4 regions of the Desulfofundulus thermocisternus DSM 10259 genome follow, and region 4 is predicted to be linked to each of the others. Evidence: riboswitches for the same ligand, from Rfam matches in the RefSeq annotation. Region 4 holds a riboswitch; each other region holds the start of a gene.
The links. Region 4 has a riboswitch for cobalamin ahead of cbiD (cobalt-precorrin-5B (C(1))-methyltransferase CbiD). Riboswitches for the same ligand answer to the same signal wherever they lie in the genome.
Positions count from the first base shown of each region.

Region 1: it holds a riboswitch for cobalamin, as region 4 does, so the genes downstream of both, cobT (nicotinate-nucleotide--dimethylbenzimidazole phosphoribosyltransferase) here and cbiD (cobalt-precorrin-5B (C(1))-methyltransferase CbiD) in region 4, are expected to answer to the same signal.
Region 2: it holds a riboswitch for cobalamin, as region 4 does, so the genes downstream of both, BR83_RS0108485 (carbon-nitrogen hydrolase family protein) here and cbiD (cobalt-precorrin-5B (C(1))-methyltransferase CbiD) in region 4, are expected to answer to the same signal.
Region 3: it holds a riboswitch for cobalamin, as region 4 does, so the genes downstream of both, BR83_RS0108335 (DUF2162 domain-containing protein) here and cbiD (cobalt-precorrin-5B (C(1))-methyltransferase CbiD) in region 4, are expected to answer to the same signal.

Region 1 covers NZ_JMLG01000026.1:4,427-11,910, forward strand. The annotation lists gene BR83_RS0112295 (flavodoxin family protein) at 1-124, opposite strand, end outside; gene BR83_RS0112300 (arginase family protein) at 229-1,035, opposite strand; gene BR83_RS0112305 (sulfite exporter TauE/SafE family protein) at 1,124-1,894, opposite strand; gene BR83_RS0112315 (pyruvate kinase alpha/beta domain-containing protein) at 2,157-2,702, shown strand; gene fbp (fructose-1,6-bisphosphate aldolase/phosphatase) at 2,885-3,979, shown strand; gene cobT (nicotinate-nucleotide--dimethylbenzimidazole phosphoribosyltransferase) at 4,094-5,161, opposite strand; cobalamin riboswitch at 5,250-5,454, opposite strand; gene BR83_RS0112340 (ferredoxin domain-containing protein) at 5,519-6,052, opposite strand; gene BR83_RS0112345 (DUF342 domain-containing protein) at 6,072-7,484, opposite strand, start outside.
Region 2 covers NZ_JMLG01000008.1:83,934-91,417, reverse strand. The annotation lists gene BR83_RS0108505 (ABC transporter ATP-binding protein) at 1-384, opposite strand, end outside; gene BR83_RS0108500 (ABC transporter ATP-binding protein) at 400-1,374, opposite strand; gene nikC (nickel ABC transporter permease subunit NikC) at 1,395-2,324, opposite strand; gene nikB (nickel ABC transporter permease) at 2,328-3,266, opposite strand; gene BR83_RS0108485 (carbon-nitrogen hydrolase family protein) at 3,990-5,696, opposite strand; cobalamin riboswitch at 5,836-6,116, opposite strand; gene BR83_RS0108480 (CGGC domain-containing protein) at 6,340-6,681, opposite strand; gene BR83_RS0108475 (DUF4198 domain-containing protein) at 6,780-7,484, opposite strand, start outside.
Region 3 covers NZ_JMLG01000008.1:41,125-48,608, forward strand. The annotation lists gene lspA (signal peptidase II) at 76-531, shown strand; gene BR83_RS0108300 (RluA family pseudouridine synthase) at 518-1,438, shown strand; gene BR83_RS0108305 (DUF441 domain-containing protein) at 1,435-1,890, opposite strand; gene comA (phosphosulfolactate synthase) at 2,016-2,813, opposite strand; gene BR83_RS0108315 (MFS transporter) at 2,974-4,275, opposite strand; gene BR83_RS0108320 (YqhV family protein) at 4,388-4,663, shown strand; cobalamin riboswitch at 4,841-5,094, shown strand; cobalamin riboswitch at 5,232-5,506, shown strand; gene BR83_RS0108335 (DUF2162 domain-containing protein) at 5,723-6,472, shown strand; gene BR83_RS15410 (MotA/TolQ/ExbB proton channel family protein) at 6,472-7,161, shown strand; gene BR83_RS0108345 (DUF2149 domain-containing protein) at 7,112-7,459, shown strand; gene BR83_RS0108350 (cobaltochelatase subunit CobN) at 7,479-7,484, shown strand, end outside.
Region 4 covers NZ_JMLG01000014.1:27,057-34,540, forward strand. The annotation lists gene cobI (precorrin-2 C(20)-methyltransferase) at 1-68, opposite strand, end outside; gene cbiT (precorrin-6Y C5,15-methyltransferase (decarboxylating) subunit CbiT) at 58-597, opposite strand; gene cbiE (precorrin-6y C5,15-methyltransferase (decarboxylating) subunit CbiE) at 626-1,285, opposite strand; gene cbiD (cobalt-precorrin-5B (C(1))-methyltransferase CbiD) at 1,267-2,370, opposite strand; cobalamin riboswitch at 2,483-2,745, opposite strand; gene BR83_RS0110445 (ATP-binding protein) at 2,759-3,502, opposite strand; gene BR83_RS0110450 (DnaD domain-containing protein) at 3,523-4,299, opposite strand; gene BR83_RS0110455 (histidinol-phosphatase) at 4,368-5,219, opposite strand; gene BR83_RS0110460 (cysteine hydrolase family protein) at 5,216-5,752, opposite strand; gene BR83_RS0110465 (YbjQ family protein) at 5,932-6,246, opposite strand; gene gap (type I glyceraldehyde-3-phosphate dehydrogenase) at 6,548-7,484, shown strand, end outside.

The DNA of each region.
Region 1 (7,484 bases), on a different contig from region 4:
TCTCGTTCAGGTAAAACATTTGCGTCTCCGCGCCGGCTGCCGCTGCCCCGGCCAGCACCCTTTCCACCAGCGTCTCGGTATTACCACCCCGCCTGGGGCTTCCCACAATACCCACTACCTTCATGCTTCCCTCTCCTCCTTATCAGGATTTTATCGCCAACACCGCCGGACCCGGGACCGGGCGGGCGGCAGGCGTCTTTTAAAAAGCAGCAGCGCGGGGAGCCGCGGTCAGGCCGGCATTCCATATGCCGGTTCATCTCCCGCCTGCCGGCACTCCCTGCTACGAACCTCCCGCCGGGATATACCGGCCGCGTGCTTGAGCAGCCGGCATAAAGCCAGGTTGATTTTCTCGTGATGAGCAATTAACTTCCGTTCCTCCACCGCCGGCCAGGGGCCGCGCGGGGTCAGCTCCCCGCAGACATCCATCCCAACCACCCGGCGGTGCTCCAGGCACCAGCGCAGGAAGGCAAAGACTTCATTCACGGTCATCTCGCCTGCTCCCCAGTCGGTGGCCGGTGCGCTGAAAACATCCTTATCTATGCTCACGTAGACGCCGGCCGGCCCCAAAAGCGCCTCCCAGCAGTTCTTGCGCCGGGCAAGCATGGACCGCCACATCCCGGGCGTTATGACCAGCACCCCGGCCGGCAGCGGCGGGAGCTTCCCGGCCACGCCGATAACCACCACCCGCTGAACCGCGGGAAGCTTCACCAGTTCCCGGATCCAGGAACCGCAGCTCACATACCCCTGCGCAGAGGGAAAACAGTCCAGGTGCCGGTCGAAAACCAGTACCTGCAACGGACCCCCGGCAGCCCGCCGGATGATTAAAGGCAGCGCCAGGTGATGATAATTACCGCTGCCCAAAAAAACAAGCTCCGCCGGAAAATTTTTTAAGCGCCCGGCCAGAAGGTCCAGCGTTTCCCGCGAACTCATGTACCGGAGGCCGCGCATATCCACCCGCAGCCGGCAGTCGGCCTCGCGGGCCAGAAGGGGCTGCCACGCAAACGTTTCATCCGTCTCCAGGATTCCCACGCGCATAATTCACCCACCTCCTACCATTAAAACTGGTATGACGTCAGGTGAACCAGCCTGTGTTCAAATCCTGCTGCCCGGCCCGGGCCTGGGCTCACTCACCGGCAGCCTGTCCTTCAGTACGGGGCTTGGGCGCCCGCAAGTACCTCACTCCGGTCCAGATGAGGACGGCAGAAAATATAACCCGCAGGGCCGCCTCGGGCAGGAAATGGGCCAGCGAGCCGCCCAGGTAAGTACCCGCCAGGATGCCGGCAATCAAACCGGGCAGGATATTCCCCGTAACATTGCCCAGCCGCCAGTGGGAATAAGCGCCGGCTATACCCACGGGAACCATGGCCAGCAGGGAGCAACCCTGGGCCATGTACTGGGTGTAACCGGCCAGCAGGACCATGGAAGGAACCATTATGGTCCCCCCGCCGACCCCCATCATCCCGGAAAGAAAACCGGTAAAAATCCCTGTGGCCAGGAGGATAACTGTCTCCACCCAGCCTGTAACCGGCCGGGCCACGTGGGGCAGGTAGGGTTTCAACAGCAGCAGCAGGGAGACCACGATTAAAAACCCGCCGAAGGCTCTTTTAAGCTTCCATTCCGGAAGGGCACTGGCAAAGTGAGCCCCCGCCCTGGCGGTGAACACGGCGGTAGAAGCCAGCAGGATGGAGGCCACCAGATCCACCGAACCGTTCAGGGCATAGGTTATAGCCCCCGAAATCCCGGTAAAGACCAGCGCCACCAGGCTTGTACCGTGGGCCGTGTGCTGGCTCAACTTCAGGATGCTCACCATCAGGGGGATCATAATTACCCCGCCGCCCAGGCCGACAAGCCCTCCAAAAAATCCCGCCGCCAGGCCGATCAGAACGCCAATCACTCTGCTACTCCCTTCCACCGGTTATTTCTACAGTTCACGTTTTCACTCTCCTTAATCATCCTATCAGTCCGCCGGTACCCGTTCAAGGCCACCACGGCAGCTTCTATTTTCTTCCACATAGCCCGGACCGGGAGGGCATATAAATAATTATACCTCCTGCAGGTAATTTCGGCCAGTCCCCCGGCACCTCAACTTGCCAAAAGCAGGGCCGCTGGTCTAAAATAGGGAAGGTAGCCAAGCTTATGCTTAAGGAGGTAAGAAAATGTACTGGTCCCAGAAAGGTCCTGTAAATACCGATGAAACCATAGCCCTGGCCGTAAAGAGGGCGCGGGAACTGGCCATCGACCACGTTGTTGTGGCCTCCTGCAGCGGGGAAACAGCCAGAAAGCTCATCGGCAAGGTGCCCAATGTGGTCTGCGTAACCCACCACGTGGGCTTTGCCGCTCCGGGAGAAGACGAAATGCCCCCCGCCGTGCGGGAAGAACTGGCGTCTAAAGGAGTGCGTCTGCTCACCACCACCCACCTCATGGGGGGGCTGGACCGGGGGGTGCGGAACAAGTTCGGCGGCGTCTACCCCGCGGAGATCATCGCCCAGACCCTGCGCATGCTGGGGCAGGGCTTGAAGGTATGCGTGGAGATTGCCGTCATGGCCCTGGACGCCGGGCTAATCCCGGCCGGCAAAGAGGTGGTGGCCATCGCCGGCACGGGAACCGGTGCCGATACCGCCGTGGTCATTCTCCCCGCCCACGCCAACCACTTCTTCGACACCAGGGTAAAGGAGATCATCTGCAAGCCCCGGGAATTTTAAGATTCCCGCCCGGGGTAATGCCTTACAGTAAATAAGATAACACAATAGACCTTTTGAGAAGAATTGTGTTACAACATTTTGCTTTTTAGATTAAAAAATTTTTTTGCTGCAGCAGGAAAAAGTCCAGACTTACAGAATAAATAAATGTAAGTGGATCATTTTTTTGTACGGGGAGGATTTTCATGGGCAAAAAAATTACCGTTACGGTCATCAAAGCGGATGTCGGAGGATGCGTCGGACACTCAAGCGTCCACTCCGCCCTGATCGAAAAGGCCCAGGGCATGTTGAAGGGCAGTTCCCTGCTGATTGACTCGTATGTAGCTCACGTAGGTGACGATATCAACCTGATTATGACCCACGAACTGGGCCGGAACAACGGTGAAATTCACCAGCTGGCCTGGGATACCTTTGTAGCCTGTACGGAAATAGCCAAAAAGTTGAAGCTTTACGGAGCGGGACAGGACTTGCTGGCCGATGCCTTTTCCGGCAACATTAAGGGCCTGGGCCCGGGAGTTGCGGAGATGGAGTTTGAAGAGCGCAAGAGCGAACCCATAGTGATCTTCATGGCCGACAAGACCGAACCGGGAGCCTGGAACCTGCCCCTGTACAAAATTTTCGCCGACCCCTTTAACACCGCCGGGCTGGTCATCGACCCCAGCATGCACGACGGGTTCATCTTCGAGGTCCGGGACCTGATCGAAAACACGCGGGTCAACTTCTCAGCCCCGGAAGATATATACGACATGCTGGTCTTTATCGGCGCCCCCGGCCGCTACTGCATCAAGCGCGTCTTCCACAAGAAAACGGGAGAAATCGCGGCTGTATCCAGCACCCAGCGGCTTAACCTGATGGCCGGCCGCTACGTGGGTAAGGACGACCCGGTGTGCATCGTGCGCTGCCAGAGCGGCATGCCGGCCGTGGGCGAGGTGCTGGAACCCTTCACCAAACCCCACCTGGTCAGCGGCTGGATGCGCGGCTCCCACAGCGGCCCGCTGATGCCGGTCAGCATGCAGCAGGCCACCCCATCCCGTTTTGACGGCCCGCCCCGGGTGGTCGCCCTGGGCTTCCAGCTTGCCGACGGCAAGCTCATCGGGCCGCAGGACTTCTTTGCCGACCCGGCCTTCGATCAGGCGCGGCAGATGGCCAACGAAATCGCCAGCTACATGCGCAGCCTGGGACCCTTCGAACCACACCGGCTGCACCTGGACGAAATGGAATACACCACCATGCCCCAGGTGCTGAAAAAGCTGAAAGACCGCTTCGAAAAACTGCGCTAGACAACCGGTCGACCTGCCAGTTGAATTTCCGCCCGCCAAACAGCAGCGGGCCGTACCGCGGTAAAAATTATACGGGCCCTGGAAAAGCCCGCCGGCTTTCCAGGGCCTGTTTATTTACTTCAATATCTTTTCCTCATCCAGCGCGGTCAGGCCCGCCTCGCTAAAGCTGGCCATCTCGTTGATCACCCGGCAGGCCGCTTCCACCAGGTGCATGGCCAGGGCTGCCCCGGTCCCCTCTCCCAGCCGCATGTTCAGGTGCAGCATGGGTACCAGCCCCAGGTGCTCCAGGATGAGACGGTGACCCCGCTCCCCCGAAAGGTGGGAAGGAATTAAAAACTCCCTGGCCCGGGGCTGCAGGGCCACCGCCACCATGGCGGCGGCAGTGGTGATAAAGCCGTCGATGACCACCGGCACCCGCCGGGCGGCCGCCCCCAGGATAACCCCGGCCAGGCCGCCGATTTCCAGCCCGCCCACTTTGGCCAGAACATCCAGGGGGTCGGTGGGATCGGGGCGGTTCACCTCCAGCGCCCTGGACACCACTTCTATTTTCCGCTGCAGCACTTCATCGTTGACCAGGGTCCCCCGCCCGGTGACCTCCCCGGGGTCAAAGCCTCCCAGCGCCGCGGCAATGGCGCTGCTGGGGGTGGTGTTGCCAATGCCCATATCGCCGAGGCCAATCAGGGTGGCCCCCCGGTCGATTTCCTCCTGGACCACCTCGATGCCCACCTCCACCGCCCGCACCGCTTCCTCGCGGGTCATGGCCGGGCCGCGGGCGATGTTTCCCGTACCCGGGCGTACCTTCCTGTTCAAAACCCCGGGGTAATCCACGGGCACGGCCACCCCCACATCCACCACCACCAGACGGGCACCGGCCAGCCGCCCCAGCACGCCGATCCCGGCCACCCCGTTGAGAAAAGCCGGGAGCTGCTGGTGGGTGATCTCCTGGGGCGCCACGCTGACCCCTTCGGCCACCACCCCGTGATCGCCGGCCATGACGATGATCACCCGGTCGCCAACCACGGGGCGGGGGTTACCGGTAATGCCCGCCAGCTGAATGGCCAGCTCCTCCAGCCGGCCCAGGCTGCCCGGCGGCTTGATCAGGCTGTCCAGCCGCTCCCGGGCCTCAGCCATGGGCTGCTCGTACAGCATCCCCACCTCGCCTATGGTTTTTTCCAGCAGCAATTTCACCAACCTCCCTGCAAATTAATGGATCTGGCTAAAAATAAAAGTCCACAGCCCCATCAAGGCCGTGGACTTTACCATCATCCAGCGGTGGCAAAACCGGCAGGCAGGTCTCCTGGCTCAGGATCCTCGCGGCCACCCGCCTTCCCGGCGACACCCATCAGCGGGTGCCCTGCCAGTGGCATCATCCCGGTGGCCGCTCCCCATTCACAGTGGCGGGACCGCTCAGGATTCGCACCTGATTCCCTATTCTCCCCCGCAAAAGCGGGGGCACCTGCCGGTGTTGATATATGCCATTTATTATAAAATAGTTTTTCGACGCACCCCTTTACTTTTCCTGCCGTCCGGAAAAATATTTCAACTTTTTACCGGCCGGTCAAAGTAAATATTCTTGCCCGTGGCCGAAATGGGAATACCCACCACAATGGGGCCCTGAAGCAGGCCCATCTGGCGGGCCACCGTCCCCACCCGGTACATGATCCGGTTGTCGGCATTGAAGAGGCTGGCCGTTTTCACCGCCGAGCCCAGGGCAATACCCACATCCAGCAGGCGCCACGCGCACAGGGGCCCGGGAAACTCCGGCCCCTCATGGCTCTGCAGGTCCTCGCAGCGGCTGAAACCGCAGGCTCCGCAGTTCAGGCCCAGGGGCTTGTTCTCCGTCAGGGAGATGAGGACCACCGCGTCGGAGCGGCGCACATTATCGGCATCCCGGTCGAAGTTCACCTTCCCCCGCTCCTTCCCGAACCGTTCCATTTCATCGGCCAGCCGGGATAATTCTTCCCCCGATAAAATCCTGACGCCCACGTAATCCTGGCCCAGCCCCTTGGGAGCGGTACGGGCTGCCAGGGCCATCAGTTGAGCCACCATGAGCAAAGCCTCGCGCAAAACCATCACCCTTCCCCGAAAACTATTATTTTCCCGGAATGATATCCAGCTCCCCCTCTTTATTGAGAAGGACCTTGATGGAGCCCGTTTCCTGCGCCAGGACCTGGCGGCGCTGCCCCACCTGCACCACGGACCCCGGGAAAGCCCGCTTCACCCTGATCACCCCGGATGCTCCCACCCGGACCACCGGGGGCGCCCCCAGGGCGCTGCCCAGCTCCTCCACCTCGGCGCTGCCGTCACAGAAAATCTCCCCGCCCTTGAAGGAACCCCTGATCACCACGTCCCGCCCGGCACTGATGGTGGTGTTGACGCACCCCTGCCGGGTCACAAAAACGCTCCCCGAACTCTGGATGGTGGAATTCATGGCCGAGGGGAGCACCACATCGGCCGGGTTTTCCGCGGCCTCCTGCAGCAGGGCGACGGCGGCTTCCACGTCCCTGACCACCTGATCGAAATTCTTCACCGTCAGGGGGTTCAGACCAACCAGGCAGTTCAGGGAGCGGCCGCACCTGGCCACTTCCTCCGGCACCATCGCCCTGACGGCGGCAATTTCCCGCAGGGTGTTTTTCACCAGGGGACGCAAATGCTTAAACCTGGTATCCATCAGGGCCATGAGAACCCGCCCGAAATCCAGCCGCGCCGGGCTTTTCCCCTGCCGCTGCTTCACCTGTTCCAGGGCCGCCCGCAGGAGGTCCAGGCCGGACCGTATATCCCGGAACATGAAGGAGAGTTTCAGGGCCCCCGGAAAGCCGGTGCCGGCCCGCAGCCTGCTGCCGATTACCCCCCGGTGAACGTGCATCTTCCGGCCGCTGACCACGGCCGCCCGGGTCACCAGGCCGGTGATCTCCACAGCACCCGTTGCCTCCACTTCCATGGCCTCACAAACATTGCCCAGTATTTTCAGATCCCCTTTGAATCTAATATTACCGCTTTTAATGTTCACATCCCCCTGATGAACCAGGAGGGGATCAACATAAAAAATATAAGTGTTCCCGGCTTTTCTGTACCAGGGCCGCCCGCTACCCGCGGCCACCACCCGGGTGCCCCCTTCCTTCAGCTCCACCCCTTTCCCCGCCTGCAGCTCCAGCAGTACCGGCGGCGGGGGTGGGAGAACCTCGCCGGTCACGGACCTGCCCGGCTGCCCCGGCTGCGGGGGATGCTTTACCGCCAGCAGGGTCCCGGACTCCACGGAAACAATGGTGCTGGTCTCCCGGAAGTCAACGCGTTCTTCCCCTTCCCCGGCCCTCCCGGGGGGAATCTCCTCCTCGAAAAAAATCTCCAGCCGCTCGTCCACACCGGGCTGCGGCGGCTCCCCTTCCGCCACCAGCAACGGCTCCGGCCGGGGACCGGCGGCAAAGGAGGCCACCACCTCCTCTTTAATGCCCCAAACCACCCCCGCCGCCTGCAGTGCTTCGCGGACCGCCTCCTGCTCCAGGAC
Region 2 (7,484 bases), on a different contig from region 4:
GCGCTCCTCTTTCGCCACGCCGAAATTGGCCAGGGGTTCCTCAATGATTGCCCCCACCGTCCGGCGCGGGTTGAGAGAGGAAGAAGAGTCCTGGAAGATGATCTGGAAGTGGCGGCGCAGCTCCCGCAGCTTTCTCCCCGTCCAGACGGTGATCTCCTCGCCGGCGAAAAAAATCTTTCCGGCCGTAGGTTCTTCCAGCCGCACCACCAGCCGCCCCAGGGTGCTCTTGCCGCAGCCGCTTTCCCCCACCAGGCCCAGGGTTTCTCCCCGGGCTATGGAGAGAGAAACCCAATCAACAGCCCGCACCTTTTCCCGGCGGCCGGCCAGAATTCCTCCTTTCCCCGGGTAGTGTTTAACCAGATCCCTTACCTCCAGGAGGCTCACCCGCGTCCCCCTCCCTCAGCTGGCCCGGTCAAATAAACGGTGGCAGGCTGCCGCGTGGCCCGGCCCGATCTCCCGCAATTCCGGCTTCTCCCCCCAGCACGCCGCGCCCGCCTGCGGGCAGCGGGGGAGAAAGGGGCAATGGGCCGGGAGATTTAGAAGCGACGGCGGCTGTCCCTCAACGGGCACCAGTTCTTCCCTGCCCAGGCGCGGCACGGAACGAAGCAAAGCCCGGGTGTAGGGGTGGGCGGGACGGTCAAATATTTGCGCCACCGGGCCGCGCTCCACAATCGATCCGGCGTACATCACCGCCACTTCGTCGGCCATGGCCGCGACCACCCCCAGGTCGTGGGTGATGAGGATGATCGCCATCCCCAGCTCTTCCTGCAGCCGCTTCAGCTCCGCCAGGATCTGGGCCTGGACGGTAACGTCCAGGGCGGTGGTGGGCTCATCGGCAATCAAAACCTTCGGGCGCATCGAGAGCGCCATGGCCATCATCACCCGCTGGCGCATGCCCCCGGAAAGCTGAAAAGGGTACAGGCGCATGAGCCTTTCCGGGTCGGGCAGGCCCAGGCGCAAAAGAAGCTCCACCGCACGACGCCGCGCTTCAGCCCGGGATACCTCTTCATGGGAGACAATGGTTTCCGCAAGCTGCGTGCCGATGGTTAAAACCGGGTTCAGGGAGGTCAGCGGATCCTGGAAAACCAGCGCTATTTCCCTGCCCCGCACCTGCCGCAACTGCCCTGGGTGGAGCTTGAGCAGGTTGCAGCCGTTTAACCAGACTTCCCCGGAGAGAATTCTTCCCGGCGGCTCAATCAGGCGCAGGATGGACAGGGCCGTAACGCTCTTACCGCAGCCGCTCTCTCCCACCAGGCCCAGGGTTTTCCCGGCCGCAACCACAAAACTCACCCTGTCTACGGCCTTGATGACGCCGTGCCGGGTATGAAAGTGAGTGGATAAATTATTCACCTTTAAAACAGGAACAAGGGACATCCGGTTCTCCCCCTGTTTTTTTAAAGCCTGGTAATCCCCCGCGGGTCCAGGGCATCCCTTAAGCCGTCGCCCAGCAGGTTGAAGGCCAGCACCACCGTCATGATGCAAAGACCCGGGTAGACCATGAGTTGCGGCGCCACCTGCATGTAAGGGCGGCCGTCGTTCAGCATGGCCCCCCACTCCGGCGTGGGCGGCTGGGCGCCGAGGCCCAGGAAGGAAAGCCCGGAGATGGCCAGGATCAGCTTGCCCATGTCCAGCGTGGCCAGGACGATCACCGGGGAGAGCACGTTGGGCAGGATGTGCCGCGTGATGATGCCCATCTCACGCGTGCCGCAGGCCCGGGCCGCCAGAACGAATTCCTTCTCTTTCACTGAAAGAACCATCCCCCGGATGACCCGGGCGTATCCCACCCACCAGACTAAAGATAACGCCAGCATCACGTTTAAAAGCCCCGGCCCCAGCGTCCCGGCGATGACCAGCGCCAGGATCAGGCCCGGAAAGGCCAGCAGCACGTCAACTACCCGCATGATGGCGTTGTCCACCCGCCCCCCGCAGTAGCCCGCCAGGGTACCCAGGGGGATGCTGATGAGCATGATCGCCGTCAGGGCCAGAGCCGCCGTGGCCAGGGAAACCCTCGTGCCATAGATCAACCGCGACAAGAGGCAGCGCCCCAGGTGGTCGGTGCCCAGGGGGTACTGCGCGCCGGGCGGTGCAAGACGCTGCGCCAGATCCACCTTTACAGGGTCGTTGGGCGCAATATAGGGCGCAAAGACCGCCACGGCCACCACGGCCAGGATGATCACCAGCCCCAAAAGAGCCAGTTTATCCTGCCAGAGTCTTGCCAGCACCTCACCCGGCAGCCCGCGCGGGCCGGCTCTTGCCCGGCCCGCCGGTTTCCCGGCGGCAGGATAACCGGCAACCCCAACACCGGAGTTTTTCGAGATGCCCACCGGCTACTTCCCCCTTTCCAGGCGGATGCGCGGGTCGAGAAAAACGTAGGATATATCCACCAGCAGGTTCACCAGGACAAAAACCACGGCCATGAAAAGGGCGTATCCCTGGATCACCGGGTAGTCCCGGTTAAAGATGGAATCCACGGCAAACTTCCCCACGCCCGGCCAGGCAAAGATGGTTTCCACAATTACCGCTCCCCCCAGAAGGTGCCCGAAGCTCATGCCCAGTAACGTCACCGCGGGCAAAAGGGCGTTTTTCAAGGCGTGGCGCCCGATCACCCACTTTTCCTTCAACCCCTTGGCCCGGGCCACCTTGATGTAGTCCTGCCCCAGCACGTCCAGCATGCCGGCCCGCAAAATCCGGGCGTAGACGGCGGCCAGCCCAAACCCCAAGGTTACCGCCGGCAGCACCAGGTGCTTCAACCCGCCCCGGCCCATTACCGGCAGCACCCCCAGTTTCACGGCGAAAAAGTAGATGAGCACGAGCCCCAGCCAGAAGCCGGGAAGGGAAGCGCCCAGAAGAGCCCCGAGGCGGCTTAAGTGGTCAAGGAATGCGTGCCGGTAAAGGGCAGAGAGGATCCCCGCCGGCAGGGCAAGACATATCATGAAGACCATGGCCGCGAAAGCAAGCTCCAGGGTGGCCGGAAAGCGGGAGAGAATTTCTTCCGCCACGGGCCGCCCGGTGCGAAAAGATTTGCCCAGGTCCCCGTGCAACATCCGCCACAGCCAGCGCCCGTACTGTACGTAAAGGGGGTCGTTTAAACCCAGCTCTTCCCGCAGGGCCTCCACGGCTTCCCTGGTGGGTTCCACCCCGCCGGAGCGCAAGATAAGCTCTGCCGGGTCACCGGGCGCCAGGTTAATGAGCCCGAAGGTGACGATGGATACCCCCAGCATCACGGGGATGAGGTACAGAAAACGCTTTAGCAGGTAACGGCTCATTTAATGCACGCTCCTGAAAATTAAAAGCCACGAAAAAGCAACCCCCTTTCGATGAGGAAAACATTGCCTTCGTGGCTTTTACCGTTCGAGTTTTTAACTGTTTAGATAGCCTTTGTTAGATTGCCTTTCTTAAAAACCCAACGACTTCGGTCGTCTTACTGGCAAAAATATTCTTTCATTAGTTTCATAATACTACATTGTGTAAAAAATTCCTGCAAAAAAGGCAAAACAAAAATTTTAACTAAAAAGTTTTAATGCAGGCAATTCATATATGAGCATAAGTATTCTCCTATTTAACAAAATCCAGATAGACTTTCCTTAACAGGCAATCTCTGCCTTACAGGCACGGTCCACCCGGCCGGTATACGCATAAGCACGGGCCGGGCAACCGCCGCCGCATAAGAATCTATCCGGACAGTTCCGGCAACCGGCCACTCTTTCCACGGTACGTCCCGGGAGCGGCGTTCCACGGCCAGGTTCTGCAGTCCCCTGACCACGTCCGGGGTTGTTAGCAGTCAACCAAAATTATTGGTTATCCTAGGCAAAAGTAAAAAAATTTTTAACAACAGTTTGACAGCGGTAAGTTTGCCGTGCTAAAGTTTTACTCGAAAGGCAAGCGTCCTATATGGTCGCTGGCGGGGGCCAGCCGTTCCGTTCCCGGGGAGCCTCCCTCTGGGAGCCGATGAACCTGTACCACACAGTGCAAGGAAAGTCTAGTCTTGCCTAAAGTTTGTAATGTGTCAGGAGGAGGTCATAATCCACTTCTTCCAGGAACTTCTTCTGCCTGGTTTCCTTCGGGTTTAAAAGCATAATGTTGATCCTGTCCTCATTGACAGGAGACACTATCCGCACGCGCCTTTCAGAGTACCGGGAATAACTGTAAATTAAGCTGCCGCCCAGAGCACAAAAAGAGCCACTGGACCCCCACTGGTTGGCCACCACCAGGTGCATTTGTTCGGCTATCCTGGCTTCCCAGATAAACTGGCTTTTTTCATCATTCCAGAGGGCGGGAACGCAGAGCACATCCACGCCCTGCTTGGCCAGGCTCTCCAGGCTTTCCGGAAAAAACAGGTCATACCCCAGTAAAATGCCCACCCTGCCAAAGGGGAGGTCAAAAAAGCAAAAATCTTCCTGTCCGGGGCGAGCCCATTCCCTGTCGGAGGGACTTAAGTGTATCTTTCTGTATTTTCCCAGCAATCCCGCCGGACCGATCAACACGGCAGTGTTAAACAGTTGACCGTCTTCCCTTTCCAACACCCCCATCACCACATACAGGTCCAGCTTTTCTGCCTTTCGGACAACCTCCACGGTAACAGGGCCGGGAACCGGTTCGGCCAGTTCTCCTGCCTGTGACGGTTGAGATATGGCCCCTGTTACAGCAAGTTCCGGAAAAACAACCAGGTCGAGCTTCATACCCCTGCGGGCAGCCAGGTCTGCAGCCTGGTCCAGTAATGATAAAATGCGCCGGGTATTTCTCACCGGCTCTTTAGCCTGTGGAGCAAACTGAACAGTGGCTACGGCAAATTCCTTTCCTGCGGGCAACCCCAGCAGCGCCTCCGGTTCAAATTGGGAAAAGGTATCCAGCGTTATACCGGCATAAAATTCCGGCCGCCTGTCGCCCAGGAGGACACCGGCCCCGGGGGTAAAAATTTTTCCGTTTTTTAAAGGCAACGTGCCATAAAGGATGGTGTCATGCGCAGACTGTACTTCCTTTAAAACGCTGCCGTCGGGGCCAATGATAAACGATTGTGAGGCATTACAGTTCATTGTCTTATCCTGACCCGTACGGTTACAGGCCAGTACATAAACTCCGTTTTCCAGAGCCCGGGCACGCCAGAAAACTTCCGGCGGGTAGTGATGGGGCGGCCAGTTGGCCGGGATCAGTAGCACCCGGACACCTTTCAGGGCAGCCATTCGCGCCGCCTTGTACCAGTATGTATCGGCACAGATGAGCACACCCACTCTACCAAAGCAGGTTTCTGCCACCAGCACGGGCAGGTTACCCCTGGCCGCCCAGAGATTTTCCTTAAACGCAGGGGCCAGCTTTCGATGCTCACCCATTACCCGGCCGTCGGGGCCTATGAGCACTGCGGTGTTATAATAAATACCCGATTTTAAATCCACTTCCGGCAGCCCCAGGCAGATATAGACCCCGTACCGGCGGGCCAGGGCACCGAACAATTCCGTGGTCGGGCCGGGAACGGTCTCCACAAAGAGGGAAATGTCCCTTCTGCTTTCAAAGGCATAACCCGTGGTGGCCAGCTCGGGATTTACAATGATCCGGGCACCACCGGCAGCAGCCTCTTCATTTAAGGCCAGCAACCGCCGCAGGTTATGTTCCTTATCTTTCCACTTGATGGCCGCATGGATTAAAGCTACCCTGACTTCTTCCGGCATATTTAACACCTCATCAAGAAACTTTTTTCCCACCCGGAAATTTCCGCCCGTCCGGCCAGATACAATGCCGGGGTTCCTTCTGGCAATTAAAAACGGGCAATCAAAAACCCCCGCTACGCATAAAGCGGGGGCATGGAAAATCAGACCTACCACCTCCCTATCCGCGTAGGCAGCATGGTGAAAAAACGGGGCAGGTCTCCTGGCTCGGGTTCATCGGAACTCCACGTCTTCCCATCCAGCACTCAGCCATGTTATGGTTCCCTTCGCCGTAACCTTATCGTAGCAGTAACCAATTTCTATCAAAGCTGAAAACAAGCTTACTGAGTGCTGGACAGTGACATTATGTGGGTCCCTTCCCCCTCACAGTGGCGGGACCGCGCCGGATTTGCACCGGCTTCCCTTTTCAGCCTGCCCCCATCAGGGAAGCAGGACACCCCGTTACGCATTATTTCAGTTCTAAAAAGGATGATATAAAGACCCGTAACCCAGCCCGTCGCATTAACAACGGTCCACCGAAATCAAGTTTCTACGAAGAAAATCCATTTCTTTGAGCCGTTACCTTTTTCCAGAAACCGCTATCGTTAAGCAGACGGAAGCCGGATTGGATGCCCTGGGCTTTTGAAGATTTCCCCTTTCCCATAAAAAGAGAACTATCCGGTTCTCTTTTGAACGTCAGCTATGCGTAATCATGAGTTCCCTTGACTACCTTTACCCCAAACTTTTCCGTAATCTTTTTGGCAAGCTCGTCCACATCCCTGTAGGGACAGGCCGGCCAGGCGTTAACCATACAGGTGGAAAGGTGGATAACATCAAAATCTACATTCTTCTTAACACAACCGATGTTTGGAATCAATGATCTCCCTGGACATTCACAGGTCAGGAAACCCACCACATTCACAGAATCATAATCCTTAAAGTTTCCTTCCCGGTCCCGGGCGGCTTTAAAACACTTCCACTCGCCGGGACAGCCATAACCCTGGGATACGTAGGAACCACAACTTACAATGAGTACATTCACCTTCCAAATCACTCCTTTTTTGGTTTTGTTATAACATACCACTTATCATATGTCAATTAATTGCTTCATCACTTGTCAATAAAACCTTCCAAACGGGTTCACCGTACACCAAAAAGGCTCAGCGTGGCGCTGTACACCTTTTTGTCGTACTCGTCTTCCCGGCCCAGGGTTTTGTCGGCAACCCGGGTGTAAAAAAGCCAGTGCCCGGGATTGCTCAAGATAAACTTCACCCGTCCTGCATCATCAGTTTTTGCGCTTAGCCCCCAGTCATCTTCTTCCCGCAGGCTCCAGGTCGCCTTCACTTCTGTCCCCGGTAAAGGCCGGCCGCGGTAAAGAACTTCCAGAATTACTTCGTCCCCCACCCGGTAAGCACCGGGGGTAAGAATCAGTTCGAGGTCGTGGGCCAGGTTGATGATTTCCGGTGGCTGCACCACCGGGCCGCAGGTGGCACAGAAATGCCCCACCTGCACGTATGTCCTGGCATACTGGTAGTAGTAGCCCACTTCCCGGGCATCCGGGTAGTCTTTACGCGTCCCCCGGCGGTAAAAACCGTCCGCGGTAACCGCCACCGGCCCGACGTCGTTCTCCACCGTCACGGGCCAGAACCCATCCCGGTCGGGCGTAAACGCCACCAGGTGAAACCGGTCATCTCCCGCTTCTACCTTTAAGGAAAGCTTTGCTCCACCGGGGATCAGCACCCAGGCCGCCAGCCGCGCCGGGTCCGCCAGGCCATCGGGACGCATGGCGTGCCCGTAAAAAATCCGGCACCGGGTTTCATGTCCTTCGTGACCATGACTTCCCTC
Region 3 (7,484 bases), on a different contig from region 4:
CCCATTTTCATGGTATTATATGCTGGAGTATACAGGGGAAGTGCTAATAATGCATGTGCCAAAGGGGGAGAAGCTTTGTTTTTCTGGTTGACCGCCCTGATTGTTCTCGTAGTGGATCAGTTCTCCAAAGGGCTGGTGCAGTACCTGATGTATGAGGGGCAATCTGTGCCGATTATTCCGCATGTATTCCATTTAACGTATGTTCGTAATCCCGGGGCGGCGTTCGGCCTTTTCGCCCACCGTACAACCTTTTTTATCGTGGCCACCCTGCTTGTGGTGGCCGGAGCGGTAGCAGGCGCGCTGCGCCTTCCCCCGGGACATCGACTGCTTCGCCTGTCCCTGGGGCTGCTTGTGGGCGGTGCCCTGGGCAACCTGATAGATCGGCTCCGGTTCGGCCTGGTGGTGGATTTTCTGGATTTCCGGATATGGCCGGTTTTCAACCTGGCCGATACGGCTATAGTAACCGGCGCTTTTTTATTGCTGTATACGGTCTGGAGGGAGGAACGGGAAAGGAAAGGTGGAGAAAATTAGTTATTATCGGGTGGAAGAGGGTAACGCCGGGGAACGCCTGGATGTTTTTCTGGCTAAAGAAAATCCGGAACTATCCCGTTCCCATATTCAAAAGTTGATCACCGGGCAGCAGGTAACGGTAAATGGCGACCCCGTGCGTTCCAGCTACCGGGTGAAGCCTGGAGACGAGGTCGTATTAAGAGTACCCCCGCCCAGGGAACTGGAAGTGGTTCCGGAAAACATTCCCCTGGATATATACTATGAAGATGCGGATGTGGTGGTGGTGAACAAGCCCAGGGGTATGGTGGTGCATCCGGCGGAGGGGAATTACAGCGGGACTCTTGTCAATGCCCTGTTGTTTCACTGCCGGGACTTATCCGGGGTAAACGGTATAATGCGGCCCGGTATCGTGCATCGGCTGGATAAGGATACGTCCGGTCTGATTATGGTGGCCAAGAACGACCTGGCTCACCTGGAACTGGCCCGGCAGTTGAAGGAACGAAGGGTTACCAGACGGTATATCGCCCTGGCCCATGGTAATTTTGCGGAAGATCGGGGGACGGTGGATGCGCCCATTGGCCGTCACCCCCGGGACAGGCAGCGCATGGCTGTGGTCAACCAGGGTGGGCGCCATGCGGTAACCCATTACCGGGTTCTGGAGCGCTTTGGTCCGTATACGCTGCTGGAGCTGAGGCTGGAAACCGGTCGCACGCACCAGATCCGCGTGCATATGGCCTATCTGGGGCATCCCCTGGTGGGTGATTTAAAATACGGGCCGTCACGGCCTCATTTTGACCTGCAGGGTCAATTTTTGCACGCGGCCACACTGGGTTTTCAACATCCCCGGAAAGGAGAATATATGGAATTTACCGCCCCGTTACCGGGAGAACTGCAGGATATCCTGGCCCGCTTGAAGGAAAAAAGCTAGTTTTTTAACCAGGAGGCCAGCTCCATAAATAATGCGGTAATGCCTGCTGCCATGAGGGGCCCCACCGGGACCCCGCCCAGGAACACTATGCCTATGATTGAACCGGTTACCAGGCCGAAGATTATTTCCGGCTGCAATTGCAGCAGTCTCAGCCCCTCGCCGTTGAGATGGGTGGCCAGGGCTCCCCCAAATAAGGCCAGCAAGCCGGGCAGGGAGGTAAGGTTATAGAGCATTTCCCGCTCCGTAATCCTGCCTGTGGCTACAGGTACCAGGATGGAGAGCAGGAGAAATAGCAGGCCCAGTTCCAGGCCGCGTTTTTCCAGGAAGGGAAAAATAAAATTTAATTTGGCCAGTTTAATAATAAGCAGTAAACAGGCTGCCGTGGCAATGAGGTTGGAACGGGCGATAACACCAATCAGGAATAAAGCAACCAGCAGGGTAAATCCGGGCATGGTGTATTCCCTCGCTATGTATTTTCTTTATCTCTTTTCTTTTTAGATTATGTAGTGCCGGGAGGTAATATTACCATTAAAAGGAAACCGCCGGACAGGCGGTTATTATCTAAATAATTAAAATATTACAAAACTGATTTCAGGGTATCAGCCCTGAGGCCAACCCGCAGGGCTTCCAGGGCCAGGACTTCATGCGGGGGGATGTTTCCGAGGTTAACATTGGGGCCGAAGCGGAGGATCAGTTCTTCCTGCTGGTTCTTGAGGGGCGCTTCCCAGATTAAAATCCGGGGGTCACCAATGCCGTCGAGCAGTTCCTCCAGCTCTTCATGAATGAATTCCCCCTGGCTGTTGTAAAGGCCTGCGTTGGTACCGGACTCCCGGCCTTCCAGAATAACCCGGTAAGCCCCCAGCTCGAGATCCCTCCGGATCTGCTCCACTAAATACTGGACGGGGTAGTGCTTACCATTTTTCTTGCCCACTTCAGTTAATACCTTCAAACCGAGATCAGCGGCCCGGGAAATGACTTTCTCCCTGACTTCGGATGGCAGGCTGATCGTTCCGTCAGAGACTTCCACCGCTGTAAAGCCTATACTCCTGGCCAGGTAGAGATACTCCTCGATCTTGTCTTGCAATATGGCTACTTCGAAGAATGTTCCCCCGGGATAAATGTCTATACCGAAAGACCTGACGAGATGAACTTTTTCTTCTAACACCTCCGGAGCATACAAAGCGGGAGTCCCAAATCCCAGCTTGAAAAAGTCAATATACTGGCCGCATACATTTAGAATATCTTTTGTTTCCATCAGTCCCAGACCCTTGTCAATGATCATGGTCAAGCCTTGCTGCCGTGGTTTTTCCAATCTTCTACCAAGGGGAAAGTTTAGAAATGCCTGCCATGACCGGGTGCCCTCCTGTTCACTCATGCTCTCAAGCTCCTTTCGGGATAACAGGTTGCACCTGTGTTATACAGGTGCCCTTTCGGACACCTCCTTTCCAGGTCTCCCGAAAAGCTAGCCATTCATAGAAATATTACCACGGATAGCGAAAGGTTACCCGGGACCGAATGGAAATAGAACCCAGTTATTATTCCTGTTTTTCCGGGTATTTCCAGGGCTTGCGTGCAGCCATGCCGGGGACCGGTTGAAGTTTATAGGGGACAGGCCGGATTTTTTCTTCTGCGGCAGGTTCTTTCATATCCCTTACCCTGATCAAAAATACAGCCAGCAGGGCGGCAACTCCGGCCAGGGTGGCCGTGCTCCAGAACATGAGGGGCAGGCCGTAATTCATTAAAAGGCCAAAAAGGGGGGGACCCAGGGCTACACCCAGAAATCGCACTCCACCGTAAAGGGAAGTAACCAGGCCACGCCTTTGCGCAGCTGTAGAGCTGGTGATAATGGTATTGAGGCAGGGGAGGGCCAGCCCGGTCCCGATGCCGGCCAGGGAAATTGCGATGAAAAAAAGGTAAGTGGTACGGTAAAAGCCCATCATGGTCAGGGCACCGCTGATCAGGGCCAGACCTGTTACCACCAGCCATTTCATTAAGGCCAGGCGCTTTTTGATAAGCCGGCCGGTGAGATAAGATGTTGAGCTCATAAACAGCACCGGGACGGCCAGGGCCATGCCCTTGCGTACACCATTCAGCCGGAATACTGTTTCCAGGTGTTCGGAGAGGAAAAATAGTACGCCGAAAAGGGTCAGCAGTGCCACTGCCCCGCCCAGGAAAGAGGTGAGCAGCATGGCCGATTTTTTCTCAAAGACCCTGGCAATGGATTTCAGGTATTCCCGTACGCTTTGTGCCTGCCGGTTTTGTTCCGGTTCACTGACCAGGAAATATACGCCCAGAACCACCGGTATTATTACCAGGGGAAAAAAAAGAAACGTAGCATACCAGGTAATCAGGCCAAGCAGGGCACCCAGTACGGGGCTCACCACTTTACCCAGGCCGTTGGCTGCTTCGATGATACCCAGGGCCGTGGCCCGCTGTTTACCCGTGTAAAGATCTCCGGTAAGGGCCATGGCAATGGGAGCGGTTCCCGCCGCTCCCATGCCCTGCAAAATACGACCGGCGAGAATGGCCTGGTAAACCATGCTTTTCAGGAAAATTGCTGCCAGCCCGGCCAGTATACCGCCCAGTCCGTAAAGGATGAGTGCCGGTACAATTACTTTTTTGCGGCCAAAACGGTCCGAGAGGAAACCGGCCAGCGGGATGATAATCCCGGCAGGAACAGAAAAGAGGGTGATCAGCAGGCTGACTTTAAATTGGGTGAGGTGCAACGCCTCCTTGATGGCAGGCAGCACCGGGATGATCATGGAATTGCCCAGAACCATAATAAAGGGCACCCCGCTCAAGGCAGCCAGCACCAGGGTGCTTTTTTGCTGTTTCATTGAGTTTCCCCGTCCTTTCGCCAAAAGTTTTCCCTGCCTTTAACCCCGCCTATGCATTTATGAATGCTGCAGGGCATAAGAAATTTTAGTAAAAACCGGCAGGAGGGATTTTATGTTCATATTCCTGGACCGCATCGTCTTGAGCATGGCCCTTTTAAGATTGCTTTCCTCATCCATTGAATTCAGCGCTGCCATGCTAATGCTGTACTTTAACCGGGTGGAAACAGCCTTAAAAATAAATAGCCTGCTGGCCCTGGTAGGACCCACAATTCTGCTTACAACCACCAGCCTGGGTCTTGCCGGCCTGGCCGGTAAAGTTTCTCTTTCTTCCATGGCTATAATCCTGCTGGGAGTTGCTCTGATTTTTATTGGTATTAACCGGATGTAGCTGGAAATACTCCCGGGCCAGGGCCGTGAAATTTGGGCAGGAGCCCATGAACATTCAACGCCACCGGCAACGGGTAAAAAACCGGTACGGGGGGAATCAGATTATATATGGACAACTTGTCAGAAATATGTTATTATTTCAGGCAAGTGGAATAAATAACTGCTGTTTTGGAGAATAAGTATTCGGCCGTATCCGGGTTTTCCTGCCAGCCGGCAGGGGTAAAAGGGAACCAGGTGAGAATCCTGGACGGTGGGGCCACTGTATTTGGGTAGCAGCTTTCCACTGGGCCACTGGTTCAGCATGCAGCGAGGAGAGAGCCGGTTCCTGCTGGAAGGAATCGGAGGTAAAAGCAAGCTGGGTGCCGGGCTGGGAAGGCGGAAAGCGGGCGATGACCCATGAGTCAGGAGACCTGCCCGGGTGCGCGGTACGGGGAGCCTCCCAGGAAACAGGGGCGTGTGCCGGTATCAACTGCCGTTTTTATCGGTAGATTGCCAGCCTTTATTTATCAACCCCGGTTTTCCCTGGTGGGCCGGGGTTAAGTTATTTGTTTCTGAATGTACACTTTAAACAACTGCATAGTGGAACAGGTGCTTTCACCTTGAGGGGTGAAAGTGAAAAGGGAAGCCGGTGCAAATCCGGCGCGGTCCCGCCACTGTGAGGGGGAGGGACTCCACATAAGGTCACTGTCCAGCACCCGGCCGGGTGCTTTACGGCCCGGGAAAGGGTCTGGTTGCCGGTGGATGAAATGACCGGGAGACCCGCTACGGGCTGGGTGCCGGATGGGAAGGCGTGGAGTACCCATTGATCCCGAGCCAGGAGACCTGCCTGTTCCCCAGAACCAGACCTGCCTACGCGGATAGGGGGTGGTTTGACATGTCCTGGCTGCTGGAGCCGGGAAATGGATCCTCCATCTGATGTAGATGGGGGATTTTTTATCGGTAGAGAAACGTTTAAACAAATGCCGGTATATGGTACCGTGGTGAATCCAGCAACAGGTTATTAAATCTATCCAGTACCTTGAGCAGTAAGGAATCTGTCGGAAGGCGGCGGTGAATAGTTATGCTTACAATTTTAGGCGGCCTGCTGACAGCCACCATCATTCTCAGCGTTAAAACAGGTCTGATCCTGGGCACTTCCTGGCTGGGCCGGAGGGGATTGTTACTGGTGTCTTTTCTGTTTGGTACTGTCCTTTACGGGCTGATCCTGGTTTTTAATGTCTATCGGCAGGCGCTGGTAGCCTTTCTGGACCGGTATACCTTTGCCGGCGCCCTGCTGGCAGCTGCTTTCTTCATTTACCTTGGCTTGCAGGAGGCAGGGGAGCAAAGGGCAGGGCGGGGTGTTTATCCTTCCTGTACCCCGGGTGGTTACCTCTTCCCTTTCCGTGGCCTGTCTCGCCTTAAGTACGCCCTGGGCTTTTTACCCTGCCCTTTATGCCTGGCAGCTCTGGCCTTATCCGTTATTCTGGCCGGTTCTATGCTGGGCACCGGGCTTTTACGCCTGGGATTATATGTGGCGGTACTGTTTTGTGTGCTTGTTTTATCCAGCAGCATTCTTGTACGCAGGGTAATTATCTTGCGCAATCTCAATCCTGAAGCTTTTTTTAACCCCCTCTTGCTTTTTACCGGGCTGGCAACCCTGATTTCCGCCCTTTTTATACCCAACTTTGTCCAGGCCATGGCCATGCCCATGGCGGCCATAAAAATTGAATCACCCCGCTGGCTGGCGGCGGTGTTAGCGGGGTTGGTGGTCTTAAGCCTGGCGGGTTATTTTCGCTATCAGATCAATTTTTTAAAGGAACGTGATGATTGATGACCATTCCTGGTTCCGAATATTTAACCAAAATTTTGCATGCCGCATCCCAGAGCCTGCTAATTCCCGATATTGTGGGTCTGCTCTTCTTTCTCGTTTTTGCCTTCATGGAACTGGGTAGTTTTGTGGCTGAAATGAGGAGAAGAAAAGTTATTCAGCCAGTCAACCTGCTGGAAGTAATTCATGACGTGGGAGGGGTTTCCCTCTGGCAGATGCGCAACCTGCAGCAGGTGCTTGATAGCAGTGCTTTAAATCCGCGCCAAAAAAAGCTGGTATCGGATCTTTTGGCAAAACCCGGACTGTCCCCTGAGGTCAGGAGGCTGGTGGCTCAGGACATACTGGACCGTGAAGAATTCCGGTTTAAACAAACACTGGACAAAACGGATTTACTGGCCAAACTCAGCCCGGTTTTCGGGTTGATGGGCACTCTTATCCCCCTTGGTCCCGGGCTGGCTGCTCTGGGGCAGGGTGATGTGCGGGGATTGTCCGAAGCAGTGATCATTGCTTTTGATACCACGGTAGTGGGTGTGGCTGCCGGAGCGGTGGGTGCTCTTATTTCCAGGGTGCGGCGCCGCTGGTACGAGCAGGATTTACGGTATCTGGAGTTGCTGCTGGAACTGGTGGTGGGGGGTGAGGGCCGTGCTGTTCAGGAGACAGAGGCGGGAGCGGTTGTCCGCAGAAGAAGTTGATCCCCTGGGCGGTCTGGCCAATCTGATTGATGTGATGCTGGTTTTTTGCTGCGGTTTGATGGTAGCCCTGGTTCTTTCCTGGAACCTGCAGAACATTATCTTTGCTAAAGTAAAGCCCGAGGAAAAACAGCGACTCATGCAAAGCATTCAGCGGGTGATTAATGTGGAACGGGGTAAAGAATTAAAGGAAATACCCGGGATAGAACAGGGGGGCGGTTCCGGTTACCAGGAGATGGGTACGGTTTACCAGGACCCGAAGACCGGGAAGTTGATCATGATTGAAAAGAACAGCCAATAAGTGAGGTGGCAGTGGATCAATGCCC
Region 4 (7,484 bases):
TAAGCTTTTAGGGTAAGTAGCTCTGGATCCCCGGGGCCAACTCCGATACCATAAAACTTACCCCCCACCCTCATCTCCCTCCTTTTGGACAGCAATGATCCACACCGGGTTTAAAGCATGCAGCAGATGATAATTGCCGCGGGAAACCGCACGGGTAACAGATACCTGTACCACTTCCTTTTTCCATGGCAGTTGGTCGAGTAAAACCAGGATGCGGGTGAGTGTTTCCAGGGTTAAGGCGTTAATGACCACTCTTGCTCCAGGATTAAGTCTTATTTGCAGCAGGTTTATTATCTCTTCCAGCTTTCCGCCCGAGCCACCGATGAAGACCCTTTGGGGAACGGGAAGGGGGAGCAACGCTTCTGGAGCGCGACCTTCAATTACCTCTATATTTTTCAGGTCGAACTGGTATATGTTTTTACGGATTAGCTCTCTTGCAACAGGGTTCTGCTCGATGGCATAAACAGTGCCGTTGCCTATTAGCCTTGCCGCTTCTATGGCAAGGGAGCCGGTACCGCTGCCAATATCCCACACAACCTGGCCTGGCCCTAATCGTGCTTTGGCCAGGGTGACGGTACGAACTTCTTCCTTGGTCATGGGAATATCGCCGCGAATAAAAAATTCATCAGGAATTCCCGGAGTCGTGTAAGGCCAGGACTTTCTCATCTATAATCACCATAACACAATTTTTTTGCCCGGATAGATCCATACAGGCTAGTTCACCGGCTGTGGTTTCCAGGATTTTTTCTTCCGGATAACTCAAATTACAACAAACAAAAATTTTTCGGTTGATTATACCTGCTTCTAAGAGCATGCTGGCTATGCGGCTGGGTGAACTTCTCGGGTCGGTAAAAAGGGCTACTTTTTTATGGTCGCGCACCAGCTGAATCAAGTCTTCAACTGGTCTTCCGTGAGCACTTGTAATCAGGGCATCGTGCCAGGGCAGGGCCAGGCGGGCGAAGGCCAGTTGCACAGAACTGACACCAGGAATTACTTCCAGTTCCTCTACAGAAAAGTATTGAAGCAGGTACTGCAGAATACCATATAAACCGGGGTCGCCGGAGGCTATAACGGCTACTCCTTCTTCCCGGTGTCGATTGATAAAATCAACCATGGCCTTAAGGTTATTTTTAATGATAAACGTTTTTTGTCTACCATTGGCTAAAAGAGAAAGATGGCGAATGCCGCCTACCAGCACCCCGGCTTCGGCCAGAGCCTTTTGGGCTGCGGGAGTAAGGTAATCCTGGTGGCCCGGGCCCACCCCAATTATTTTAATTCGCGGCATCCCAGTGCCCTCCCTATTTCCCGGGCATGATGGTCCCATCCCAGGATTTTGCCATCTAAGGTCAAGAATACCGTTCCCACCAGCAAGCGGTGGTGGACGTACTCCATGGCTCGCTGGCTGGCCCGGCTAGCCAGCTGATGGTATATGCCCAATAAATTATGTTCAGCCAGAAGATCTACTACACTTTCAATAGTGCCGGCTTCCATAATATGAGCAATCAGGGTTCTGTCTGCTCCCATCAGGGCAGCATAACTGGCCAGCGTTTCTCGCCGGGCATCCGCTATGCGGCTGTGAGTGTGAAATATTCCAGCTGCAACTTTTAACAGTTTGCCATGATGTCCCCAGAGGAGAACGCCGGAAAAGCCTTTTTCTACACAGTTTTCCAGCATGAACCCCACGAAATTACTCATTTCTACCACGGCATCGGCCGGAAATCCGTATTTATCAACTGCCGTCCGAACCCCCATTTGTCCGGGAGTAAGAACAACCTGGTTAAAACCCGCTGCCCTGGCTACGTCCAGCAGTGGTAATAGAGAATCTTTAAAAGCTTCTTCGGACATGGGCCGAACTATCCCCGTTGTACCCAATATGGATATACCTCCTACAATCCCCAGGCGGGGGTTCAGGGTGCGCCTGGCCACCAGCTCTCCTCCGGGTACGCTGACCGTAAGTTCCACTCCCCGATTGGGAGGAAGGATGCTGTTTACCGCTTCCCTGATCATTTGCCTTGGAACAGGGTTAATGGCTGGCTCTCCTACTGCCACTGCCAGACCCCGTTTGGTAACCCGTCCTACACCGGGTCCCCCGCGGAGCTGGATCCCTTTTTTAGTGGGGCGAGCTTCTACTACAACTGGGAGGCCGTGGGTAACGTCGGGATCATCCCCCCCGTCTTTAATTACCACTGCCCTTGTGCCACCGGGTATATTTACCAGCTTATGGATTGGTACCCTGATTAACTGGCCAGTTGGATTTACCAGGGTAACTTCACCGGGCTTGGTATCATGATAAAGTAATTCTGTAGCCGCACGGGCTGCTGCAGCAGCACATGCTCCGGTGGTAATTCCGTTACGTAAAGATTTAGTCACTTCATTTTTCCTCCTGAAAAAAACACGCCCGGCAAAAGAAGGGCGTGTCAGGTTTCATTACGCCTGCTATCTTTCGCGCGAAGATAGATAGGCCTTTACTGAACTTGAAAAGTTCAGTTTTAAGGGGCAGGCAGGTCTCCTGGCTCGCGGATCATCAGATAACCGCGCCTTCCCGGTCAATACTCACAATAAATATTGTAAAATCACAACAAATTGTTGAAAAATATCTTTTTAGCTTTCCAGTGAGTATATAACCAGTGGCAATTTGCGGCTCCTCCCCGGTTACAGTGGCGGGACCGCGCCGGCTCAAGCAGGTTAGCTGCTCCCCGGTCTTCCCTATTATCCCCCGAGGGGACCCGCCCCTAATATTTAGTTTTTCCTTTTCAGACTAGCTGTCCTGGAGTTTTTCCCTGCGTTTGATCATTCGAATATCATCTTCTACCGATAATCGACAGGGCCAGCACATTTGGCAAATGCGGGACGCAGTTCTTTCCCCCAGATATTCACCCAGGTTTTCCAGGCTGATATTGGTGGTGATGATTACGGGAAGACGGTGATTAACGCGGTAATTTAATATAGAGTAAAGTTTATTTTTGGCCCATTCAGTATAATTATGGGCTCCCAAATCATCCAAAAATAAGAGAGGCACTTCCCTTGCCGTATCCAGCAGGTCTTTTTCCGAATAATGTTCTATTATCTGGCGGTTTTGATCATAAGTAGAGCGCAGGCGATCCAGTAAATCAGGTACGACGACAAACAATAATACTGTTTCTGCTTCCAGTAAAGCGTTTGCTATACATGCCGCCAGGTATGTTTTCCCACTTCCAACGGGACCTGTAATTAAAAGACCATCGATATGCCGGTTTTTTTTAAAGTTTTGGACGAAGTCCAGTGCTGCTTGAAAGGTACGCCTGGCCAACTCGTAATAAGTTATTTTTCGTTCCGGATCTATTCTGAATTTGGAATAATACTTGAAGTCAAATTTATCAAAAGTATGACTACGTAACCCTTCTGGCAATCCAGCTTCTTTAAAACGGTTGAGGATAGCCTTTTGCTTGCTACAGGAGCAGGGAAAAGCCACGTTATTTTTTATCACTATACCCCGGTCATTACATACAGGGCAGGCCTTCATTGGCCAGCATCCTTTCTCCCTTAACTAAGATATAGGGTTTTTAAAAGTGCTTTTTTACGTTCGTCTACCTTTGGTGTGGTATTTTTAACTGAACGTCGTTTCTTAAACTGCGCATCATAGGCGTTTATTTCTTCCAGAGTACGAAGATTATTCTTTTTCCACTCCAGAATAATACTATCAATATATTTAAAATTATGCTTTCCCATCAAGACAGCCCGGCGCAGGGCTTCTAAAACCAGCGTAGGGTTTAATTCTTCAATCCATTGCCGTATTTGTTCTACCTCCATAGGAGAAACAGGACGCCCGAACTCCTGTTCAAATGCCTTTATAATTAATGCAAATTCCGGAGAATTGGCTTCCAGCCGGGTTCTTTTTTCCAGCAAGCAGCGGGTACGCTCTATTTCCCTGACCCTGATACTGGCCCAGATCTCTGAAAGCTTTTCCAGCAACGGTTCAAAATCGTACCCACTCAGGATTTGATCCTTATTTTCATCGTAATACTGAGTTACAGCCAGGACCTCTTTTTCTAACAACCTGTTTAGATTTTGCTGTACCTGGGTTACATCCTGGGACGTACACTCAGCCAGCGCAGAAGCGGAAGGAAGTAAATTTTTTTCCTCTATCTGTAACCTTAAAAGTTGAATGAGAAGGATCATTTCTTCATCGGTTATATCAAGGTGGCGATATAAGCGAAGCAAAAGGTTGGGAACAGCTGTAATGCCCTGGAGTAAAAGATCTGTTCCAAAGGCAGCGGTAATATTTCCCTCACGGTATCTTTTTACCGTTCTACCGCTCATCATAACCTTCCTCCCTGTTAGTGAATATTTTATGGTAAGGGAGGAAGTTTGTCCAGATAAAAAAAACCTTATAAGGGGCAGGGTTGACGAGCAGTAAATGTATATACTGCTAACCCCATTTCTTTTAGCATAATTATCGCCTGCTTTATATATGCTCCCAGTTCTGAAAGCCGGTGCGCGTCAGAGCCAACGGTAAATACTTTCACACCATACTCACGGGCCAGGAAAAGAATTTCCCTGCTGGGATGAAACTCGCTTAGCCCCCGTTTTATGCTGGAGGTGTTTACTTCCAGGCCAATTTTTTTTCGTGCCATATCCTTCAGTATAGGCTCGATCTTTCCCTGATGGGCATCTATTAAAGTTTTACCCCAGAAGCGTTCACCATGACGGCGATAAAGATCCAGGTGAGCTATACAATCAAAAAGGTTACAATTTACCGCATCCTGTAATATCTGGAAATATTCGTTTAATGCCTCATCTACAGTATGAGAGGAAAAGTACTCCTGGCTTTCTTTCCAGGAAGATATGGACTGGTGAGCAAGGCAATGTATTGAACCCAGTACATAATCGAATGGATAACTGGTAATAATTTTTTCTATTCTTTCCTCACAACCCCGTATATACCCAATTTCCACGCCGGCTTTAATTTTTAAATGTGTACTTCGTAATTGGTTTCGAGCATTTTCAATTTCAAGGAAGTAATTGTCAAGCCAGCTCAGGTCTTCCATGGGATGAAATTTTCCTTCTACCCGCACAAACCAATCTTTTTGCCTGCGCACCGGGTCCACTTCCAGATGGGGGGTAAAACAGATTTCTTTCAATTCAAGTTTTAATGCCCTCTGACAATATTCCAGAATGCTTTGGTCTTCGGCATCAATGGAATAACCCGGATGTATATGGTAGTCCAGGAGATATATCATTCAACAATCTCCGCTCCTAAAACTGTTTCCATTTGTTTTAATGCCCAAAGATGAGCTTCTTCATCAAAACTGGCTACACCTTTAGAATATACTATGGTTTGGTAATCCCTATTCCGCAATTCCTCTACAGTGTATAAAACGCAGATATTGGTGCAAACGCCTACAATGTGGACTGCGACTGGATTAAGGTCTTCCAAAATTTTACTCAAATTGGTCCGGTAAAAACCACTATAACGTGTTTTGGGAACTTTAATGGCAAAGGGGTATTCTTCAATCAGCGATGCCAGTTCATCAATAAGGCTTGCTCCCGGAGTACCGTAAACGCAATGGATGGGAAAACGGGAGAATTCCGGATCTTCTGGTGAATGAGCATCCATAATAAAAATTATCGGTTCCTGCTGGTTCATGAACTCTTTCACTTTTTCCACCACAAACGGGACAATCTTTCTGCCGTTTTCACCGCAATTTAATGTTCCGTTGCTATCAATAAAGTCCTTTAGCATATCTATTACCATTAAAACATGGCGAGGCATAAATATCCCTCCTTATATTAAACTTGTAGCTATTACTAAATCTGTTAATACTAAAACCATTAGTATTTTAACATATCTTTTTCAATACTGGTAGGTACAGTAGAAAAACCCAGTGCCCCTGGCAAAATATAACACGTTAAAATCCTTTATAACCTAATCCTGGCACTCTGGTAATATTTTTATTCAACCTTCACCGCTGTACCACTGGCTGTAACCATGAGCATACCTTCCCGAATTACTTCATAATCAAGATCAATACCGATTACCGCATTGGCTCCCAACCGCCGGGCCTGGGTGGTCATTTCTTCCAGGGCAATCTGGCGGGCCTGGGATAGTTTGGTTTCATAAGCTCCAGATCGACCTCCTACAATGTCGGTAATGGTGGCAAATAAATCCCGTACTATATTAGCACCCATTATTGCTTCACCGGTCACGATGCCCAAATAAGCCAAAATTTTTTTCCCCTCTACATTGGGAGTGGTTGTTAAAATCATATAACAAACCTCCTTATTACAGGATATATTAATAGGAGCCGGGTTTCTTTAAGGGGTTATTTGCGTACGATAATTTCACTATTTACGGGGTAAAATCCATATTTTATTAATCATAAGTGTCATTATATATTATTTTATAAAAAAATTGACGGGTAATTCTGGATTCTGAACTAACTATTGCATTTAAAGGATAGTCTATGATATTTTTTATTTTACACAAGGTAAATATACCGGATAAGCATTAAACTTTAACATTTGGAAAAAATAGAACGTGTAGCTATCCTGAAAAGGGGTGAACTGTATGACGGTAAGACTTGGAATTAACGGCTTTGGTCGTATAGGCCGCAATGTGTTTCGAGCTGCTTTAAATCATCCGGAAATAGAAGTTGTGGCAGTTAATGACCTGACTGATGCTGCTACACTGGCTCATTTACTTAAGTATGATTCTGTTCACGGGATCTGTCGTGGCGAGGTGGAAGCAGTTGACGACGGTTTCATTGTTAACGGCAGAAAAGTCAAGGTGTTCTCGGAGAAAGATCCCGGTAAATTGCCCTGGGGCGAGCTGGGGGTTGAAATAGTGGTGGAATCTACCGGTCGTTTTACCGCCCGGGAAGATGCCGCCAAACACCTGGAAAGTGGGGCGAAAAAAGTGTTAATCAGCGCCCCTGCCAAAAACGAAGATATAACCATAGTCATGGGTGTAAACGAAGATAAATACGATCCTGCCCGGCACAAAGTTATATCCTGTGCTTCCTGCACCACGAACTGCCTGGCACCGGTTGTCAAAGTGTTGCATAACCGCTTTGGTATTGTGCGGGGCCTAATGACTACCGTTCATTCATACACTAACGATCAGCAGATTTTAGACCTGCCCCATAAAGATCTAAGACGTGCCCGTGCAGCAGCCCTGTCCATCATTCCTACCACCACTGGTGCCGCTAAGGCTGTAGCTCTTGTTTTGCCTGAATTAAAGGGCAAGCTCAATGGGATGGCCATGCGAGTACCTACTCCCAATGTTTCTGTAGTCGACCTGGTAGCCGAGCTTTCCCGGCCTGCGACAAAGGAAGAAATTAATAATGCATTAAAGGAAGCGGCTCAGGGCGAACTTAAAGGAATTATGGATTACTGTGAAGTTCCCCTGGTTTCCAGAGATTTTAACGGTAATCCCCATTCCTCAATTGTTGACGCTCTTTCCACCATGGTCATTGATGGTATTCTGGTTAAAGTAGTGGCCTGGT